Azoarcus olearius: one gene and its partner. The main gene of each other region encodes a partner of the protein of the gene in region 2 in a complex. Links are inferred from orthologs where the notes say so. Each region holds a gene or a part of one and is shown on either strand. Other genes may lie near its edges.

What was found.
Region 1: the proteins of dsbD (region 2) and dqs_RS03925 are in contact, whole or in part, in a crystal structure (PDB 1JZD), measured with the Escherichia coli proteins. The link is inferred for Azoarcus olearius from one-to-one orthologs.

Annotation. Positions count from the first base shown.
Region 1 is NZ_CP016210.1:824,693-827,984, forward strand. Bases 1-2,981 are described here. They hold dqs_RS03925 (DsbC family protein), read left to right. Parts: upstream 1-1,118; coding sequence 1,119-1,844; downstream 1,845-2,981. Other genes in these bases: dqs_RS03920 (UbiH/UbiF family hydroxylase), read left to right, coding at 1-1,105; mltA (murein transglycosylase A), read right to left, coding at 1,867-2,981. Also shown: more of mltA, read right to left, coding at 2,982-3,099; dqs_RS03935 (ATP-binding protein), read left to right, coding at 3,279-3,292. UniProt on the Escherichia coli protein: Acts as a disulfide isomerase, interacting with incorrectly folded proteins to correct non-native disulfide bonds.
Region 2 is NZ_CP016210.1:360,733-363,991, forward strand. The notes cover bases 221-3,168. They hold dsbD (protein-disulfide reductase DsbD), read right to left. Parts: upstream 2,630-3,168; coding sequence 812-2,629; downstream 221-811. Other genes in these bases: dqs_RS01670 (riboflavin synthase), read right to left, coding at 221-753; cutA (divalent-cation tolerance protein CutA), read right to left, coding at 2,684-3,007; dqs_RS01685 (nitronate monooxygenase), read right to left, coding at 3,051-3,168. Also shown: ribBA (bifunctional 3,4-dihydroxy-2-butanone-4-phosphate synthase/GTP cyclohydrolase II), read right to left, coding at 1-142; more of dqs_RS01670, read right to left, coding at 139-220; more of dqs_RS01685, read right to left, coding at 3,169-3,259. UniProt on the Escherichia coli protein: Required to facilitate the formation of correct disulfide bonds in some periplasmic proteins and for the assembly of the periplasmic c-type cytochromes.

The DNA of each region.
Region 1 (3,292 bases), 460 kb from region 2 along the record:
GCTTCGCGCGAGCAGTTTGCGGGTGGCAGTTGTCGATGCTGGATTGCCGACTCCCAGCCAGGGCTGGGATTCGAGAATTTATGCTTACAGTCCAGCGAGCGCCGACTTTCTGGGGACGCTGGGTGTCTGGCAGCATCTTGACGCCGACCGCCTGTGTCCCGTTCATTCCATGGACGTGCGTGGCGACGACGGCGGTCGTTTGCGATTCGATGCGGCTGGGTGTGGATTGCGCGAACTCGCTTGGATTGGAGAGTCCAGCCTCGTTCATCGCGAACTGTGGGAGTCACTCAAGCGGCAGCATAACGTCACGGTATTTGCGCCGGCCCGGCCGACTGCGCTGACGGTTTCCGGGAATGACGCCGCACTGGAGCTTGAGGATGGTCGCCTGCTGCACACGCGACTGCTTGTCGGTGCAGATGGGCGTGACTCCTGGGTTCGCAGCCAGACCGCCATCAAAGCCTCGTCGGTCGATTATGAAGAGACGGCGGTGGTGGCCAATTTTTCGTGTGAACGCCCTCATCGAAACGAAGCCTTGCAGTGGTTCACCGACGAAGGCGTGGTCGCGTGGTTGCCGTTGCCGGGGCGGATGATGTCGTTGGTGTGGTCGGCGCCTGCCGCTCTGGCGGAAACGCTCATGGCCATGACGCCAGAACAGTTCACGCGGCGAGTCCAGGAGCGGGGCGGGGCCGCGTGGGGCCGGTTGTCGGTGGTGACGCCGCCCGCCGCATTTCCGCTTCGTTTCATGCGACTCGACCGCGTCGTAGCGTCTCGGGTTGCCTTGATCGGTGATGCGGCACACGCGATTCATCCGCTGTCGGGGCATGGCATCAATCTTGGATTTCAGGACGCGCGGGTGTTGAGCCAGAGGCTGCTTTCCGCGCCCGCCTGGGCCGACCCGGGCGACGAGCGCCTGTTGAGGTCCTATGCTAGAGAGCGGGCGGAAGAGCCGTTTCTGGTGCAGTACGTGACGCACGGAATCAACCGTCTGTTCGCGGCCCGGAATCCGCTGGCGGCGTTCGTCCGCAATCTTGGTCTGAACCTTACGGACCGTCTGCCGGTCGTAAGGTCCGCGCTGACGCGTTACGCGGTGCATGGAAAGTTTTGACAAGGAGAACTGGATGGTGGCGTTGAAATCCGCGGGCCGATTCGCGCTCGTTATTGCGTTCGGATTGCTTCCGACGCTTGTTGCAGCCGGCGAGGAAGATGTGCGCAAGGGCGTTGATGCCTTCATCGGATCGGCAGCGGTGGAGTCCGTGACACGCACGCCCTATGCGGGCCTCTACGAGGTCGTGTTGAAGAGCGGCGAGATCATCTACACCGATGACAAGACCAGCTTCATCATGGATGGTCGCGTCATCGATACCCGCACGCGCCGTGACCTTACGCAAGCCAAGCTCAACCAACTGTCCTCCATTGATTTCTCGACACTGCCGCTGGACCAGGCGGTGAAGCAGGTGAAGGGAAATGGAAAGCGTGTGATCGCAACGTTCGAAGATCCGAACTGCGGCTATTGCAAGCGTCTGGCAAAAGAACTCGCGCAGATGCCGGACGTGACGATCTACACGTTCCTCTATCCGATTCTCAGTCAGGACTCCACCGCGAAGTCGCGGAGCATCTGGTGCTCCAAGGACCGGGCCAAGGCCTGGAATGACTGGATCGTCAGCGGGAAGGCGCCGAGCGGCGACGACTGCAATTCCGCGGTCGTGGACCGCAATGTGGAACTGGGCCAGAAACTGCGGATCAACGGCACGCCGACAATTTTTCTGTCCGACGGCACGCGGATCGGCGGCTTCGTCCAGTTGCCCGAACTCGAAAAGGCGCTTGCCCGCGTGGCGCCTCGTTGAGCACCCACACCGGCGGCGAGCGTTAGTTCGCCGTCGGCTTCATTCCATTCGGAAGCAGGACCCACATCCTGCCCTGCTGGCGCATCCGACCTGCCATTGCGCCGGCCTGCGGGCCAAAACCCCAGAAGTAGTCGGCCCTCACTGCCCCCTTGATGGCTCCGCCGGTATCCTGCGCGATCATCAGCCGCTTGAGCGGGGTGTCGCTATTCGGCTGGGTGGTGGCAAGAAAGACCGGGGCGCCGAGCGCAACGAAGCGCGAATCGATCGCGATGCTGCGGTTTGCCGTCAGCGGCGCGCCTTGAGCGCCGATGGGGCCTTCGACCGACGAGGGCAACTCACGGAAGAATACGTAGCTTGGATTGCTGTTCAGCATTTCTTCCAGGCGTTGCGGATGTCGCCGTGCCCAGTCGCGGATGCCGTCCATCGATGCCTTGTCCAGGCTCAGCTGCCCCTGCTGAACGAGCCAGCGACCAATGGATTGATAGGGGTGGCCATTCTGGTCCGCGTATCCCAGCCGGAGCACGCTGCCATCTGGCAGCTCAGCGCGACCGGACCCCTGCACCTGCATGAAAAACAGATCGATGGGGTCCGCGGCCCACAGCAGCACCGGGGCGGGCAGGCGGCTTCCCTGGTCACCCAGCTCGTCGCGCTTCCAGTACGGGAGCACCTTGTTGCCAACCAGACGGCCGCGCAACCGGTAGCCCTTCAGTTCCGGATAGACGGAGGCAAGGTCGATGGTAAGGAGGTCGCCCGGCGTGCCGTGCACTGGCCACCGGTAGAGCGCGTCCGGGGTACGGCTGGCTTTGATCAGCGGTTCGTAATAGCCGGTGATCAGGCCCTGTTCGCTGCCGTCGGGATTGACCAGCTGCCAGGGCGAGAAGTGGCGTTCGAAGAATGCGCGTGCCTGCGCGGCGCCTGGCGCCTCTCCCAACTGGCGGGCGGCTTTGCAGCTGGCCTGCCACGGCGCCTGTTTTTCTAGCACGTTGCAGGACTTGCGAAAGGCGGACCACGCTTCGCTCGGGTCGTCGTCCCGCCAGCCGTCGATTTCCGTCCAGCTGGCTGCGCGGTGGGGCGGAACTTCGGCCACCGGCTGCGCTGCCGGACATGCGGCGCAGGCTTGGCACACCGTAGGCGATGGACAGGCTTGTGGCGTGGAGACCGGGGCGACCGGCAGCGTCGGCGAAGAACTGCAGGCAGACAGAAGCAGCGCGCAGCTGGCAAGGACGGGGGCGATGGAGCGGGGCAGGAGCGTCATGGTTGCTTCACGGTAAACTGCATGGACCGAACGAAGTATACGGGCTCTAGCGAGCCGGCCGGAGGTGTGCGGGATGTGGGTGATATTTCTCGAGGTTGGCATTGCGCTCGCGCTGGTCGGTGTCGTGGTGTGGGCAACCTGGCCAAGAGGCCGGAACCAGCTGGAAGACAAGAACGACGATGACTGACCTGAA
Region 2 (3,259 bases):
AGTTGATCGCTTCCGGGGTGACGAATTCGGCGGCGAGGACCACATCGCCCTCGTTTTCGCGGTCTTCCTCGTCGACGAGGATGACCATCTTGCCGGCACGGATGTCGGCGATGATCTCGCTGATGGGGGAAAGTGCGCTCATGGCTTGTCCTTGGATTCTTCTTCGCGCCAGGCGAGCATGCGTTCGACGTAGCGGGCGATCAGGTCGATCTCGAGATTGACCCGGCTGCCCGCCTTGAGATGCTTGAGGTTGGTCACCGCCACGGTGTGCGGGATCAGGTTGATCGAGAAGTCCGGCCCTTCGACGCGATTGACCGTAAGGCTGACGCCGTTGACGGTGACCGAGCCCTTCTTGGCGATGTAACCGGCGATGGCGCCCGGGGCGCGGATCACCAGCTCATGGCTTTCGCCGATCGGGGCGAACTTCAGCACTTCGCCCACGCCGTCCACATGGCCGGTGACGAGGTGGCCGCCGAGGCGGTCCGACAGCTGCAGCGCCTTTTCCAGATTGACTTCGCTGCCCTCGACGTCGAGGCCGACGGTGCAGTTGAGCGTCTCGCGCGAGACGTCGAAGCGGACGCGCGGGCCATCGCGCTCGATCACGGTGAGGCAGACGCCGCTGTTGGCGATGCTGTCGCCGATCTGCACGTCGGCGAGGTCGAGGCCGGCGGTGTCTACCGTGAGCCGCAGGCCGTCGGCCAGCGGTTCGATGCGTTCAATACGGCCGCAAGCGGCCACAATGCCGGAGAACATGAAGGGACTGACGGAAAAGGGGAAAGCGGGATTGTAGGCGAAAACCGCGGTGGGTTTCCTATCGGCGCAGGGCGCTGTCGAGCACGCCGGCGAAGGCTTCGGGCTTCTGGAAGCCCACCACGCGCAGGTCGGTGCGTTCGCGGCCGGCGCCGTCGAAGAAGATGATGCCGGGCGGGCCGAACAGGCCGAAGCGCTTGAGCAGCGCCTTGTGCTCCTCGCTGTTGGCGGTCACGTCGGCCTTCAGCAGCGTCATCTGTGCCAGCCGCTGCGCCACCTGCGGATCGGGAAAGGTATAGCGCTCCATTTCCTTGCACGACACGCACCAGTCGGCATAGAAGTCGAGCATCACCGGGCGCTCGGCGGCGGCGAGGCGGCTTTCCAGCTCGGCCAGCGAGCCGACGCGCTCGAAGCGCACCGTCTCGGCGGCCGGCGAGGCCTCGGCGCGCAGCACCGCGAGCGGCTGCAGCGGATCGCGCGAACCTGCAAGCGCGCCCACCAGCATCGCCGCGCCACCGATGGCCAGCACCACGCCCACGCCCTTCCAGAAGCGCTGCCAGCCATGCGCGTGCGGCGGAAGCGGGTCGAGCGCGTGCAGGAAGATGCCGGAGAACAGCAGCAGCGCCGCCCACGCCAGCATGCCGGCAAGCGGCGGCAGCACCGGCATCAGCAGCCAGATCGCAACGCCGAGCAGGATCACGCCGAACGCCTTCTTGACCCCGTCCATCCACGGTCCGACCTTGGGCAGCACCGAGCGCGTGGCCATGCCCACCGCCAGCAGCGGGGCGCCCAGCCCCAGGCCCATCGCGAACAGCGCGCCGCCGCCCAGCGCGGCATCGCCGCTGCGGGCGATGTAGAGCAGCGCCCCCGCCAGCGGCGCGGCGAGGCAGGGGCCGACGATCAGCGCCGACAGCGCGCCCATCGCGGCGACGCCGCCCAAATGGCCACCCTTGTTGTGGCTGGCGGTGTCGGCAATGCGGCTTTGCAGCGCGCTCGGCAGTTGCAGTTCGTAGAAGCCGAACATCGACAGCGCCAGCGCCACGAACACCAGCGCGAAGGCGGACAGCACCCACACGTTCTGCAGCGCCGCCACCAGCAGCGTGCCCGAGAGCCCGGCGCCGACCCCGGCCAGCGCATAGGTGACCGCCATCCCCAGCACGTAGGCGAGCGATAGCGCAAAGGTGCGGGTGCGCGACAGATGCTGGCCGCCACCGCCGACGATGATGCCGGACAGGATCGGGATCATCGGGAAATGGCAGGGCGTGAATGCGAGCAGCAGGCCGAAGCCGAAGAAGCTCGCCAGCACCAGCGGCACGCTGGCGTCGCGCAGCAGACCGGCGATGCGGCCGCTTTCATCGAGCGAGACCGCGGCCGGCGGCGCCACGGCGTCGGAGGCCAGCACGTCGCCGCGCGCGAGCGCGCCGTCGAGCAGGCTGGCGCCGGCGGCCGGTGAGGCCGCGACCAGCGCGACGCGCGCCTGCTGCGGCAGCGGCGGGTAGCAGACGCCGCCGTCCCAGCAGCCCTGACTGCTGACCGTCAGCTCGATCGCATCGACCCCGGCGGGGGCGGCGACCGGCACCAGCATACGCAAGGTGCCGCGGTAGGTTTCCACCTCGCCGAAGAACTCGTCGTGCTTGAGCTTGCCCGGCGGACGCTGGACCTCGCCCAGCGTCACCCCTGCGGGCTGGGCAGAGAAGCGGAACTTGCTGCCGTACAGGTAGTAGTCCTTGGCGATCTCGAACACCACCTCCACCGTTTGCGCGTCGAGCGCGCGCGCCTGCATCGCAAATGCCTTTTCCGGCTCGATCGGCTCGCTGGCGCGTGCGGGGTGGGCGAGGAGGCAGGCGAGGATGGCGAGCAGGGCGAACAGGCGGTGGATCACGGAGGGACGGTCCGGGTTGGGGGCTGAAGGGAGGCGGGCGGCGGGGCGGCATCAGCCCGGCGCGGTCTCCGTGCTCACCCAGTCGAGATAGCCCGGCAGGCCGCGCTGCACAGGGACCGCGACGATCTCGGGAAGTTCGTACGGGTGTTCGGCAAGGATGGCGGTTTCCAGCGCCGCGTAGCGCGCGGCGCTGGTCTTGATCAGCAGCGGAACTTCGGTGGCGGTTTCCACCCGGCCCTGCCAGCGATAGACCGAGGCGCAGGGCGCGAGGATGTTCACGCAGGCGGCAAGGCGCTCTTCCACCAGCCGCGCGCCGAGCGCCGCGGCGGAGTCGGCGTCCGGCAGGGTGGTGAGGACGAGGAGGATTTCGCTCATGGCAGGCTCCCGTGTCGGCAGACCGCCCGCGCCGCCGCGGCGCTCAGTCGGGCAGGGCGATCCGGTCGTCGGTGCTGAACTGGTAGTCGTGGAAGACGTGTTCCGCACTCAGCACGCGATAGGTGCCGTCTTCGTTGCGCCGCGTGGTGTCCTTCAGCCGGTAGGTGTACTGGCCGCAGGTCCAGCACTCGAAATTGCGCATGTGGGTGCACAGACAGGTCTTGTCCCACACCTTCACCTTGCGCGCTTCGG